DNA from 3 places in the Pseudomonas sp. 05N432 genome. Region 3 is predicted to be linked to each of the others. Evidence: predicted binding sites of a transcription regulator. Region 3 holds the regulator's gene; each other region holds the start of a gene.

Region 1 (4,562 bases), on a different contig from region 3:
CCGTTCAACGCTTCGGAAGCCCCCAGGAACAGATAACCGCCCGGCTTCAGCGTGCTGTGAATCCGCAGCAGGATGTCTTTCTTCACTTCGGCAGAGAAGTAGATCAACACGTTGCGGCAGAACACGATGTCGAACTTGCCGAGACTGGCGTAGCTGTCCAGCAGGTTGAACGAGCGGAACTCCACCCGACTCTTGATCGGTGCCTTGACTGCCCAACGCCCCGGCCCTTTCGGATCGAAGTAGCGTTGCAGACGCTCCGGCGAAAGACCGCGACCGATCGCCAGGCTGTCGTACTCGCCGGTCTTGCAGTTGGTCAACATGGTTCCGGACAGGTCGGTGGCAACGATCTGCACCCCCATCTTCAACTGCCCCATATTGACCCGCTCGAACTCGTCGATCGACATCGACAGCGAATACGGTTCCTGCCCGGACGAGCACGCCGCCGACCAGATCCGCAGGCGCTGCCCGGGACTGGCCTTGATGGACTCAGGCAGCACTTTGTTCTTCAAGACTTCAAACGGATAGGTGTCACGAAACCAGAGGGTTTCGTTCGTCGTCATCGCGTCCACCACCGTCTCGCGCAAACCACTGCGCGGTTGGGTCTGCATCCGCTGCACCAACTCACCCAAGGACTTGATGCCTTGCTGTTCCATCAGTTTGTTGAGACGGCTCGACACCAGATACTGCTTATTCTCACCGAGCAGAATGCCACAGGCTTTTTCCAGGAAGACCCGGAACTGTTCGAAATCCAAATTACCCGTAGACAATGATGCCGCCTCTTAAATCGTGTTGACCGCCAGTAGCGAAGGCCACTAGCTGATATCTGCTGCTTTGATCCGGTCGACTACCCGGGATGCCAGGTCATCAGGACGGAATTTGGCAAGGAAGTCATCGGCACCGACTTTCTTCACCATCGCCTGATTGAATACGCCTGACAACGAAGTATGCAGGATGATATGGAGCTTTTGCATGCGAGGGTCGCTGCGGATCTCGCTCGTAAGGGTGTAGCCGTCCATTTCGGGCATTTCGATGTCGGAAATCATCATCAGAAACTCTTCTTCCGGCTTCTTGCCCTCATCGACCAGTTTGCGCAGGTAATCCAGCGCTTGCCGGCCGTCGTTCAACGCAACAACTTCAACCCCCACCGTCTGCAGGCAACGCGAGACCTGTTTGCGCGCCACCGACGAGTCGTCGACCGTGAGCACTCGCAAGGAAATTGCCTTGTGCTGGGTCTCGGCATCGATCACGCCCACCGAAATCACATCCGACGTCGGCGCAACTTCCGCCAGGACCTTTTCCACGTCGATAATTTCGACTAGCTGATTGTCGACTCGAGTCACTGCGGTCAGGTAGTGATCGCGACCCGTGCCCTTGGGCGGCGGATGGATCTCTTCCCAGTTCATGTTGACGATCCGCTCGACCGACCTCACCAGAAACCCCTGGGTCTTGGTGTTGTACTCCGTGATGATCACAAAGGGATTGCTTTGATCCTGCAACCCGCCTGAGCCGGTTGCCATTGCCAGATCCAGAATCGGAATGGTTGCCCCCCGAATATTCGCCACACCGCACACGACAGGACTGGACTTGGGCATCAGGGTCAGCTTGGGGCATTGCAGCACCTCCCGAACCTTGAACACGTTGATCCCGTAAAGCTGCTGGCCGTCGAGACGGAACAACAACAGCTCCAGGCGATTCTGCCCTACCAGTTGCGTGCGCTGGTTAACCGAATCCATTACACCAGCCATGCCCAGACTCCTACACCAACGCTAAGTGTGTTGCGACGCACATTCATCACTAAACGGCACGGCGCTTGCTTTTTAACTGCCATGAACACAAAAACGACATTTTCCCGACGCCTGACATCAATGTGCCGTAAATTCCTCGGCGCCCTGTCAGCTGTATGCCTGTTGAACGTTGGCAGCCCTGCCTTTGCCGACCCGGTTACCTTGCCTGATCTACTTATCGGCGTCACTCAGGGCTTTCTTGAATTCACCGTAGAAGACTACCTGGCCACCAGTCAAACCGCAGGGCGCTATGAAATCGAAGTCAACAAGCTCGACCCGCGCATGCACATGCCGGCGTGCGACAAGGAATTGACAGCGACATTGGAGAGCCCCGCGATACCTTTGGGCCGGGTTACGGTGAAAGTCCGTTGCGATGGCGCCTCCCCCTGGACGGTCTTCGTACCCGCTCAAGTCCGCCTGTTTCGCGAGGTCGTCACGACCACCCGCCCCCTCAAACGAGCCGGAATCATCGACCCTTCAGATGTGATGCTGCGTGAGCGCGATATCAGCCTGATCAATCAGGGATATCTGACAAACGTCGATCAAGCCATCGGACAAAAACTTGTCCGACCAATGGTCAGCGATCAAGTGATTACGCTTGTTCATCTGGAGCAGGCAGAAGTCGTGCGCAAGGGCGATCAGGTGGTCATCACCGCCCGCAGCGGCACACTGAGTGTGCGAATGCCGGGTGAAGCGCTGTCCAATGGCGGCCTGAGCGAGCAGATCAGAGTCAAAAACCTCAACTCACAACGAGTCATCAAGGCGCAGGTCACGGCAACGGGCCAGGTGGAAGTCGCCATGTAGATAACTGGCGCACAACCGTCCTGTTCCCTAAACTGTGCCTCACGCAGGGCAAATACCGACGTGCCTGGGCTCATTGACTATTGAGCCTAAAGTTTTCCCGGGTATGGCCGAAAACATGGCAAGCGTCCAAATTCCCAGAGGTTTTTTATCATGGTCATCGATTTCAGCCGTTTAAACAGCTCCCCCACGCCCGCAAGCAGCATGCGGACCAGCGTCAGCAAGGACACCGGCGATGCCGGCAAATCCGCGCCGCTGAGCACCTCGACCGAACAGGTCGGTGCCACCCAAAGCGGGGAATCGGTACACCTCAGCAATGAGGCTCAACAGTTGCAGAAGATCACTGACAAGCTGCGCGATCAGCCTGCCGTCGACAGCGCCCGCGTGGCCGAGTTGAAAGCAGCGATTGCCGATGGCAGCTATAAGGTCGACAGCAACCGTGTAGCCAGCAAACTGCTCAACTTCGAAGCCCAGCGCTAGCCAAAGGCCTGCGCCAGGCTTTTGGACGCTTAAAACCCAAGGCCAGCCATGCACGACACTAACTTACTGCAACTGATCACCGATGACTTTGCTCCAGCTCAACAATTGCTGGAGCTGCTGAAGACCGAATCCCTCGCCCTGCACGGCCGCGACATGCCGCTGCTCGAGGATATTCTGGCGCAGAAACAGGCACTGATCATTCTGCTGGAACAGCATGGCCGCAAACGCAGCGAAATTCTCGCGAGCCTGAACCTTCCTGCCAGCCGCGCAGGCCTGGAGCAGCTTGCCGCTCACTCAAGTATTGGCGATCAGTTGCTGACCCAAAGCGACGTCCTGACCCGACTGCTTGCAGATTGCCAAACCGCCAACGAGCTCAATGGCCGCTCGATCCAGGTGCAACAAGCCACCACCGCCAATCAGCTGAAAATCCTTAACGGTGGCGAGCCTCCAACGCTTTATGACGCCCGCGGATCAACCTCCATGCTCGCGAAACCCCGCGCACTCAGTCAGGCTTGAACTCATAAATAAGCGTGCTCTATCAAGGCACCAAACATGCTGGCAGAATGCTAGCTCTTGCGTGTGATCGTATTCTGTCTGGAGATTGATAAACCGTGTTCAACGCCTCAAGCGCGGAAGATGCTCCGCAGCCACCCAAGGTGCTCAGCACCCCGCTGGAAATCACCGGCAACCTGCGGATGCTGCAAGAGAGCCATGATCCCCTGATCATCACGTTCCATGAACGCAGCCAGCGCTTTCAGAGCTACCTGATCGATGTCGATCGCGACAGCAACATGATCGCCCTGGACGAAATGATCCCTCGCGATGGCGAACGCTACCTGCTTGCCGGCGAAGCCTTTCGGGTTGAAGGCTTTCATGAGGGCGTACGCATTGCCTGGGAAAGCAACGGCGCGCTGACCATCGACGAGTCCAACGGCGACCGCTGCTACCGTGGCACGCTGCCCGATGAAGTGGTTTACCACCAGCGTCGCAATGCGTTTCGCGCAGCCTTGAAACTGGCACAACTGGTCAACATCGAACTCGGTGGCGACAAGCTCAAGACGCCTGTCAGTGGCAAACTGCTGGATATCTCTGCGACGGGTTGCAAGCTGCGCTTTGATGGCGACATCACCAGCGGACTTCAATTGGGTCAGGTCTATGAACGCTTCATCGCCGCCCTGCCCTTCGGCAGTATGACCGCACCGGTCGAGCTGCGTTATCTGCACCACGAAGAGAAAATCGATACCACCTTCGCCGGCGTACGCTTTCACAACATGAGCGGACTGGTGCAGCGTCAGGTCGAGCGCTTCGTCTATCAGTTGCAACGCGAAGCGCGCCGCTTCGACAAAGACGACTTCTGATCCAGACGCTTGAAAAAACGGGCAGTCCCTTGCGGTGACTGCCCGTTTTTTTTGCCCCTAAGGCCTGGCCTCGGTAAAGCTTTTCGGATGCTCCGCCCCCGGATCATCAGGCTGCTCATCAGAGCCGCCGACATCCTCA
Region 2 (4,562 bases), on a different contig from region 3:
GCATTCCTGATCGACGACAAGGGCGTTGTTCGCTCGCAAATCGTCAACGACCTGCCACTGGGTCGTAACATGGAAGAGCTGATTCGCCTGGTCGACGCCCTGCAATTCCACGAAGAGCACGGCGAAGTTTGCCCGGCCAACTGGAAAAAAGGCGACAAGGGCATGACCGCTTCGCCAGAAGGCGTTGCTGCTTACCTGACCGAGAACGCTGGCAAGCTGTAAGCCACGCGTCAGGCATAAAAAAACCGGCCGCCAAGGCCGGTTTTTTTATGGGCGGGATAAATCCTGCGACTGAATCAGTCGTTGAAATCTTCCCAGCCGCCCATTTGTTTCCAGCGATTGACGATGCCGCAGAACAGCTCGGCAGTCTTCTCGGTATCGTAGCGAGCCGAGTGGGCCTCGCGACCGTCGAAGTCGATATCGGCAGCCTGGCACGCTTTGGCCAGGACCGTTTGACCATAAGCCAGACCGGCCAGTGTCGCGGTGTCGAAGCTGGAGAACGGGTGAAACGGATTGCGCTTCATGTCCAGGCGCGCAACGGCGGCATTGAGGAAGCCCAGGTCGAAGCTGCTGTTATGGCCGACCAGGATCGCCCGTTTGCAGCCGTTGGCTTTCAGCGCCTTGCGTATGCCACGGAAGATGTCGGTCAGTGCCGCTTCTTCACTCACGGCCATGCGCAGTGGGTGATCGAGCTTGATCCCGGTGAATTCCAGCGCCGCGGCTTCGATGTTGGCGCCTTCGAACGGTTCTACACGGAAGAAATAGGTGTGATCGGGGTACACAAAACCTTTTTCGTCCATGCTGATAGTCGTGGCGGCAATTTCCAGCAAGGCGTCAGTGGCACAGTTGAAACCACCGGTTTCAACGTCGACGACAACGGGCAAGTATCCACGGAACCTGGCTGCCATCGGGTGACGTGAACCACCTCCGCCTGAACTTTCCTGTTCGTCGTCGAAATGGTCTTCACTCACGCGTGTTCCTCCAGCAGGCGCCAGCGCAGTTTTTCACCGGCGCGCAGCGGGATGACAGTCAGCTCGCCGAACGGCAGGCTGGTTGGGGCGGTCCATTCTTCGCGGACCAGGGTAATGCGGTCGGTGTTCGCCGGCAGGCCGTAGAAGCGCGGGCCGTTGAGGCTGGCGAAGGCTTCGAGCTTGTCCAGCGCATTGCGCTGTTCAAAGGCTTCGGCGTACATCTCGATCGCGGCATAAGCGGTGTAGCAACCGGCACAGCCACACCCGGCTTCTTTTGCGTGTTGGGCGTGCGGGGCCGAGTCTGTGCCCAGGAAGAACTTCTCGCTGCCGCTGGTAGCGGCGTCAAGCAGGGCGACCTGATGGGTATTGCGCTTGAGAATCGGCAGGCAATAGAAGTGCGGACGAATCCCGCCCACCAGCATGTGGTTGCGGTTATACAGCAGGTGGTGAGCGGTGATGGTTGCGCCAACGTTGGCCGGAGCCTCGTTGACGAACTGCACGGCATCGCGGGTAGTGATGTGTTCGAACACCACTTTGAGCGTTGGGAAACGCTCCACGACCCGACGCATGTGCTCGTCGATGAAGACTTTTTCGCGGTCGAAGACATCGACGTCGCCGCGGGTGATTTCACCATGAATCAGCAAGGGCATCCCGACCTCGGCCATGGCCTCGATCGCGGGGAAGATCTTGTCGATGCTGGTAACACCGGAATCCGAGTTGGTGGTCGCGCCAGCCGGATACAGCTTGGCAGCGTGAACGAAACCGCTGGCCTTGGCCTCGCGAATTTCATCGGGTGTAGTCCGGTCGGTCAGGTAAAGCACCATCAGCGGTTCGAAACGGCTGCCGGCCGGGCGCGCAGCGAGAATACGCTGGCGATAGGCGTCGGCTTCAGCGGCGTTACGCACCGGTGGTACCAGGTTAGGCATGATGATCGCGCGACCAAAGGTGCGCGCGACATCCGCGACAGTATTGGGCAACACAGCACCATCGCGAAGATGAATATGCCAGTCGTCGGGACGCAGCAGGGTCAGGCGGTCGGACATTGGGGATTCCAGGCGGGTCAAACTCAAGGGAATGCTACCGGAAAAGACTCATCCAGGCACTCGCTATCAAGTTTTGCAGCAAGCTTCCGATATCACAAAGGTATGCCGTAATTATATGTATCGGTCTTTTTGTTGTAGAAGCCAGTGGAGCCTCCCGTGCGCCAGCGTTATTTAGCCTTGCTCAGCGTGTTTGCCAGCCTTCCTGCCATGGCGCTCACTTTCCAGACGCGTCTGGAGAGCATCGAGTGGACGGTCGAAGGCGACAAATTCGAATGTCGCCTGAGCCAGCCGATTGCCGATTTCGGTTCGGGCGAGTTCGTGCGGCGCGCAGGCGAGCAGGCCACCTTTCGTCTGAAGGCCTACAACCCGATGATCACCGGCGGCTCGGCGACGTTGCTGGCCGCCGCTGCGCCTTGGCAGCCGGGGCGCGGCGATATCAATCTGGGGTCGGTCAAGGTTGGCAGCGGTGATGTGCTGTTCAACAGCTCGCAACTCCAGGCCGGACGCCTTATCGGCGGTTTGATGGACGGTCGCAGTCCGCTGATTCGGCATTATTCGCGCGATGGCGGAGTGTCGGAAGTCCGTTTGTTGCCGGTCAGTTTCAGCAAGGCCTACGCCGATTATCAGGCGTGTGTCGCCAAGTTGCTGCCGATGAATTACGAGCAGGTGAAGCAGGCTGAGGTTGGTTTTCCGGGCGGTGGTATCGATCTGGACGCGCAGGCCAAGGCCAAGCTGCAGGTCATGCTGACCTTCATGAAGGCCGACCCGACGGTCAATCACATCGAACTCGACGGTCATTCCGATAACAGTGGCAATCGCCTGACCAACCGTGATCTGTCCCGGCGCAGAGCGCTGGCGGTGATGGACTTCTTCAAGGCTAATGGCATTCAGGAGTCGCAAATCACGATGCGCTTTCACGGCGAGCGTTATCCGTTGGCCCCCAACACCAACACCGCCAATCGGGCGAAGAATCGCCGGGTCAACGTTCACCTTGAGCGCGTTGCACCCACCGATAAACCGGCGCCGCAAGTCAGCTCGGCAAGCAGTGCCGCAACGACCTCCTGAACTGGCTGAAATAGTCGCCCGCTCGACATAATCTGTCGCTTCGTCATCATAAGCTGTCGCGCCTCTGTAATTTATCCTCTCACGGCGGTAGACTTCTCGGCTTTCCGTAGAACCCCGTGGAGTGATGGCATGGCGGACGTAAACAAGGTCGTTCTGGCGTATTCCGGCGGCCTGGACACTTCGGTGATCCTCAAGTGGCTGCAGGATACTTATAACTGTGAAGTGGTGACCTTTACCGCTGACCTGGGTCAGGGTGAAGAGGTCGAGCCGGCCCGCGCCAAGGCACAAGCCATGGGCGTAAAAGAAATCTACATCGACGATCTGCGCGAAGAATTCGTGCGTGATTTCGTTTTCCCGATGTTCCGCGCCAACACCGTTTACGAAGGCGAGTACCTGCTGGGTACTTCCATCGCTCGTCCGTTGATCGCCAAACGCCTGATCGAAATCGCCAACGAAACCGGCGCAGATGCCATTTCCCACGGTGCGACCGGCAAGGGCAATGACCAGGTTCGTTTCGAGCTGGGCGCTTATGCACTCAAGCCAGGCGTGAAAGTGATCGCCCCTTGGCGCGAGTGGGACCTGCTGTCCCGCGAGAAGCTGATGGATTATGCGGCGAAGCACGCGATCCCGATCGAACGTCACGGCAAGAAAAAATCCCCGTACTCGATGGACGCCAACCTGCTGCACATTTCCTATGAAGGCGGCGTGCTGGAAGACACCTGGACCGAGCACGAAGAAGACATGTGGCGCTGGACCGTCTCCCCGGAGAACGCTCCCGACAAGCCGCAATATCTGGAGCTGACTTACCGCAACGGCGACATCGTTGCACTGGACGGCGTCGAAATGACTCCGGCTACCGTGCTGGCGACCCTGAACCGTATCGGTGGCGAACACGGTATCGGCCGTCTGGACATCGTCGAGAACCGTTACGTGGGCATGAAGTCCCGTGGCTGCTACGAAACCCCTGGCGGCACCATCATGCTGCGTGCTCACCGGGCGATCGAGTCGATCACTCTGGACCGCGAAGTGGCTCACCTCAAAGACGAGCTGATGCCTAAATACGCCAGCCTGATCTACACCGGTTACTGGTGGAGCCCTGAGCGTCTGATGCTGCAACAGATGATCGATGCTTCCCAGGCGCATGTGAACGGTGTGGTTCGCCTGAAGCTGTACAAAGGCAACGTGATCGTCACCGGTCGCAAGTCCGATGAGTCGTTGTTTGATGCCAACATTGCTACCTTCGAAGAAGATGGCGGCGCCTACAACCAGGCTGATGCAGCCGGCTTCATCAAGCTGAACGCTTTGCGTATGCGCATCGCCGCAAACAAAGGCCGCAAGCTGTTCTGATGCGGTTGGCATGATCGACGATTGTGGCCCCGTTTGTAACGGGGCCACAATGTGATCGAGGAATTCGTGTGTGGCTGTTTGCCTTCTGAGTCCGTGTCACCAGGACTTTGTTTTTAACTTCCTGGATTGTCTATCC
Region 3 (4,562 bases):
ATTATCTGGTGCTGGCCACTACCAGCCAAAAGCAGGTACTGACTGCCGCCTATCACAGTTACAAGCGGTGCGGGCTAGCAGGCTGCATTCTGACTAAACTGGATGAAACAGCGAGCCTGGGCGAGGTGTTGAGCCTGGCAATCAGCCACGAATTACCTGTCGCTTATCTGACCGACGGGCCACGGATCCCGGATGATCTACATTTACCGCGCCGGCATCAGTTGGTCAGTCGCGCCGTTAGCGTGCAGATGCAGGAAGAACCCAGCGAAGAAGCCATGGCTGATATGTTCGCTGACCTCTACCACAGCCCGGCCAAGCGTGTCGGCTGAGGTAATAATGAATAGATTTGTATCTACATCGATGGCCTGCCATGCATTGTTCACAAGTGAGCGCGCAGCCAGTCATGTAGTCCGCGTCTAAGCAAGACAAGGTAAAGAACGAACATGGGCAGCATGCATCCCGTACAGGTGATCGCAGTGACCGGCGGCAAAGGTGGCGTCGGGAAGACTAATGTGTCAGTGAACTTGTCCCTGGCTCTTGCTGAGCTCGGCCGGCGCGTCATGCTGCTGGACGCCGATCTGGGGCTGGCGAACGTCGACGTCCTGCTGGGGCTCACGCCCAAGCGTACGCTGGCCGACGTCATCGAAGGCCGCTGTGAACTGCGCGATGTATTACTTCAGGGGCCGGGCGGAATTCGCATTGTTCCAGCAGCGTCCGGTACCCAGAGCATGGTTCACCTGAGCCCGGCCCAGCACGCTGGCCTGATTCAGGCATTCAGCGACATCGGCGATAACCTCGACGTATTGGTGATCGACACGGCGGCGGGTATTGGTGAGTCGGTCGTGAGTTTTGTTCGCGCAGCCCAGGAAGTATTGCTGGTGGTTTGCGACGAGCCGACGTCGATTACTGACGCCTACGCGCTGATCAAGCTGCTCAACCGCGATTACGGCATGAACCGCTTCCGCGTGCTGGCCAACATGGCGCAAAGCCCGCAGGAGGGACGAAATCTGTTCGCCAAGTTGACCAAGGTCACGGATCGCTTCCTCGACGTCGCCTTACAATACGTCGGTGCGGTGCCTTACGACGAATGCGTGCGCAAGGCGGTGCAGAAGCAGCGCGCCGTGTATGAAGCGTTTCCTCGTTCCAAGTGTGCGCTGGCATTCAAGGCCATCGCGCAGAAAGTCGATACCTGGCCGTTGCCCGCCAACCCGCGTGGGCACCTGGAGTTTTTCGTCGAGCGTCTGGTGCAGCAAACTGCGGGTCCGGTTCTATGACAGCCAGTGGTTACAACCTGTACAAGAAGTCGGCGCGTGACGCGCAGTACGAACTGATCGAGCGTTACGCGCCACTGGTAAAACGTATTGCCTATCACCTGTTGGCGCGCCTGCCGGCCAGTGTTCAGGTCGAGGACCTGATCCAGGCAGGCATGATCGGTTTGCTTGAAGTGTCGACCAAATACGATGCGAGCAAAGGTGCGAGTTTCGAGACGTACGCGGGGATCCGTATCCGTGGCGCGATGCTCGATGAAGTCCGCAAGGGTGACTGGGCGCCACGCTCGGTACACCGCAATACCCGGATGGTGAGTGATGCGATTCGCTCAATTGAAGCTAAAACCGGGCGTGACGCTAAAGATCACGAGGTTGCGGCCGAACTCCAATTGAGTCTCGACGATTATTACGGGATTTTGAATGACACCTTGGGCAGTCGCCTGTTCAGCTTCGACGATCTGTTGCAGGACGGCGAGCATGAAGGGCTGCACGAGGATGGCGCGAGTGCTCATCTCGAACCGTCGCGTGACCTGGAAGATGAACGCTTCCAGGCTGCGCTGGCGGATGCGATTGCCAACTTGCCGGAGCGTGAGCGACTGGTGTTGGCGCTGTACTACGACGAAGAGCTGAATCTCAAGGAAATCGGTGAGGTCCTGGGGGTCAGTGAATCCCGGGTCAGCCAGTTACACAGCCAGTGCGCAGCCCGTTTGCGGGGGCGTTTGGGGGAGTGGCGAGCGCGCTGACAGCAGTGTGGGGACACTGCGAACGAAACAGGCAGGGTGTAACGCTGTGCCGGTCTTCATCCGTTGTGCTCCAGACAGTCGTCGAGTGCTCTGCCTGATTGATTGAATGGCGTGTTCAGGTGCTGAACGCGTTTAAGACTGCTTGGAGGTCGAATTGGACAAGAACATGAAAATCCTCATCGTTGATGACTTCTCAACGATGCGGCGGATCATCAAGAACCTGTTGCGTGACCTTGGGTTCACCAACACGGTCGAGGCGGACGACGGTATTACCGCCATTCCCGTTCTCAACAGCGGGAGCATCGACTTTCTGGTAACGGACTGGAACATGCCTGGCATGACCGGTATCGACTTGCTGCGCCACGTGCGCGCCGATGAAAAGCTCAAGCACCTGCCGGTGCTGATGGTCACCGCCGAAGCCAAGCGCGAGCAGATCATCGAAGCCGCTCAAGCCGGTGTAAACGGCTATGTGGTCAAACCCTTCACGGCCCAGGCGTTGAAAGAGAAGATCGAAAAAATATTCGAACGCATCGGTTGATGTGCTGAGCCACTGCGCCACGGGGGAGCTATGGAGCAAAGAGAATCTTCACAGGGCGATTTCGAGTCGACCCTGAAAAAACACGCTCACGAACTGGTCGAAAGCCTTGAAAAGGGCAGGTTCGGTGACGCTGTGCAACTGATCCATGAGCTCAATCAGACCCGTGACCGTGGCCTGTACCAGGAGGTGGGCAAGCTCACTCGCGAGCTGCATAGCGCGATCGTCAATTTTCAGATTGACCCGAACATGCCGCAAGCCGAGGAAGTCTCACAGATCACGGATGCCACTGAGCGCCTGTCCTATGTGGTCAAGCTGACCGAAGCGGCCGCAAACCGGACCATGGATCTGGTCGAGAACAGTACTCCGCTGGTCAATGGCCTGAGCACTGACGCCCAGGCCCTGAGCGCGGACTGGGGGCGTTTCATGCGCCGCGAAGTCGGTGCCGAGGAATTCCGCGAACTGGCCCGGCGTGTCGACGGTTTCCTGACGCGTAGCGTCGAGGAGAGCCAGGTCGTCTCGGGCAACCTCAACGATATTCTGCTGGCTCAGGATTACCAGGACCTGACCGGTCAGGTGATCAAGCGCGTGACTCAATTGGTCACCGAAGTAGAAAGCAACCTGCTCAAGCTCGTGCTCATGGCCAGTCAGGTAGACCGCTTTGCGGGCATCGAACATGACCATGAAGCGATGCTGGCTGAAAAAGATCCGCAAAAACATCTCTCTCAGGGTGAAGGTCCGCAGATTCATGCCGATAAAAGAGAAGACGTTGTGTCCGGTCAGGACGATGTGGACGATTTGTTATCCAGCCTAGGATTTTAGAGTTTTAGCATTTTAGGTTTTTTAGGTTTTTAGACCTTTAGGAGCACCCCCTTAATGAGCTTCGGCGCCGATGAAGAGATCCTTCAGGATTTCCTGGTTGAGGCCGGCGAGATTCTAGAGCAACTGTCCGAACAGCTGGTGGAGCTGGAAAGCCGACCAGATGATGCGGATTTGCTCAATGCAATTTTTCGCGGTTTTCACACTGTAAAAGGGGGCGCCGGCTTCCTCCAGCTCAACGAGCTGGTGGAGTGCTGTCACATCGCCGAGAACGTGTTCGACATCCTGCGCAAGGGTGAGCGTCGCGTCGACTCGGAACTGATGGACGTGGTTCTCGAAGCGCTGGACGCGGTGAACAGCATGTTCAGCGAAGTCCGCGAACGTGCACCGATCACCGCGGCTACACCGGAACTGCTGGCGGCTCTGGCCCGTTTGGCCGAGCCTCAAACAGCCGATGTGGCGCAACCAGTTGCAGAAGTGGTTGAAGCACCTGCCGCTGAAAGCGAATCGGGCGACATCACCGACAATGAATTCGAACTGCTGCTGGACTCGCTGAACGCGGTCAAGGCGCAAGCCGAGGCGGGGACGCCTGTAGCCCCGGCACCTGAAGCGGCTGCCGGCAGCGATGAAATCACCGATGCCGAGTTCGAGTCATTGCTCGACCAATTGCACGGCAAAGGCCAGTTCGCCCCTGATGCAGTGGCGGCAGCCCCTGCCGCACCGGCTGCCCCGAAAGCGGCAGGCGACAGCTCCGACATTACCGATGACGAATTCGAAGCACTGCTCGATCAGTTGCATGGCAAAGGCAACTTCGCCGTTGATGCTCTGGAATCGGCAATTGCTGCCGTTCCGGCGCCTGCGGCACCTGTGGCTGCAGCCGCGGGTAGCGATCTGATCTCTGATCACGAGTTCGAATCGCTGCTCGACGAATTGCATGGCAAAGGCAAGTTCACGGAGGTCGGCACGGCTGCTGCTTCGGTGGCGGCGCCAGTTGCCAAGGCTGCAGCGCCAGTACCTGTGGCTAAAGCGCCCGAGCCAAAAGCCGAAGCGCCTAAACCTGCTGCCGCTGCTGCACCGGCCCCAGCTCGCGCACCGGCCTCACCGCCCCCGGAAAAACCGGCCAGTGAAGCCGAGACCACGGTACGTGTGGATACCGCGCGTCTCGACGAAATCATGAACATGGTCGGCGAACTGGTA

What was found. Region 3 encodes FliA, which starts transcription of late flagellar genes. Its sites were predicted from a motif close to CTAAAGTTTNNNNNNNNNNNGCCGNTAA; they were not measured.
Region 1: flgM (flagellar biosynthesis anti-sigma factor FlgM) is a predicted target of FliA. The motif match lies at 2,675-2,702, and genes of this name have one in related genera.
Region 2: AC1DHT_RS22420 (flagellar protein MotY) is a predicted target of FliA. The motif match lies at 2,080-2,107, and genes of this name have one in related genera.

The regions. Positions count from the first base shown of each region.
Region 1 covers NZ_JBFTMM010000032.1:17,066-21,627, reverse strand. Annotated here, with positions in the region: gene cheR (protein-glutamate O-methyltransferase CheR) at 1-767, opposite strand, end outside; gene AC1DHT_RS28590 (chemotaxis protein CheV) at 813-1,745, opposite strand; gene flgA (flagellar basal body P-ring formation chaperone FlgA) at 1,827-2,588, shown strand; gene flgM (flagellar biosynthesis anti-sigma factor FlgM) at 2,739-3,065, shown strand; gene AC1DHT_RS28575 (flagella synthesis protein FlgN) at 3,114-3,581, shown strand; gene AC1DHT_RS28570 (flagellar brake protein) at 3,677-4,423, shown strand; gene AC1DHT_RS28565 (MFS transporter) at 4,481-4,562, opposite strand, start outside.
Region 2 covers NZ_JBFTMM010000019.1:269,820-274,381, reverse strand. Annotated here, with positions in the region: gene AC1DHT_RS22435 (peroxiredoxin) at 1-222, shown strand, start outside; gene rnt (ribonuclease T) at 297-971, opposite strand; gene pyrC (dihydroorotase) at 968-2,014, opposite strand; gene AC1DHT_RS22420 (flagellar protein MotY) at 2,171-3,079, shown strand; gene AC1DHT_RS22415 (argininosuccinate synthase) at 3,209-4,426, shown strand.
Region 3 covers NZ_JBFTMM010000009.1:122,940-127,501, reverse strand. Annotated here, with positions in the region: gene flhF (flagellar biosynthesis GTPase FlhF) at 1-329, shown strand, start outside; gene fleN (flagellar synthesis regulator FleN) at 444-1,274, shown strand; gene fliA (RNA polymerase sigma factor FliA) at 1,271-2,011, shown strand; gene AC1DHT_RS11890 (chemotaxis response regulator CheY) at 2,178-2,549, shown strand; gene AC1DHT_RS11885 (protein phosphatase CheZ) at 2,580-3,368, shown strand; gene AC1DHT_RS11880 (chemotaxis protein CheA) at 3,423-4,562, shown strand, end outside.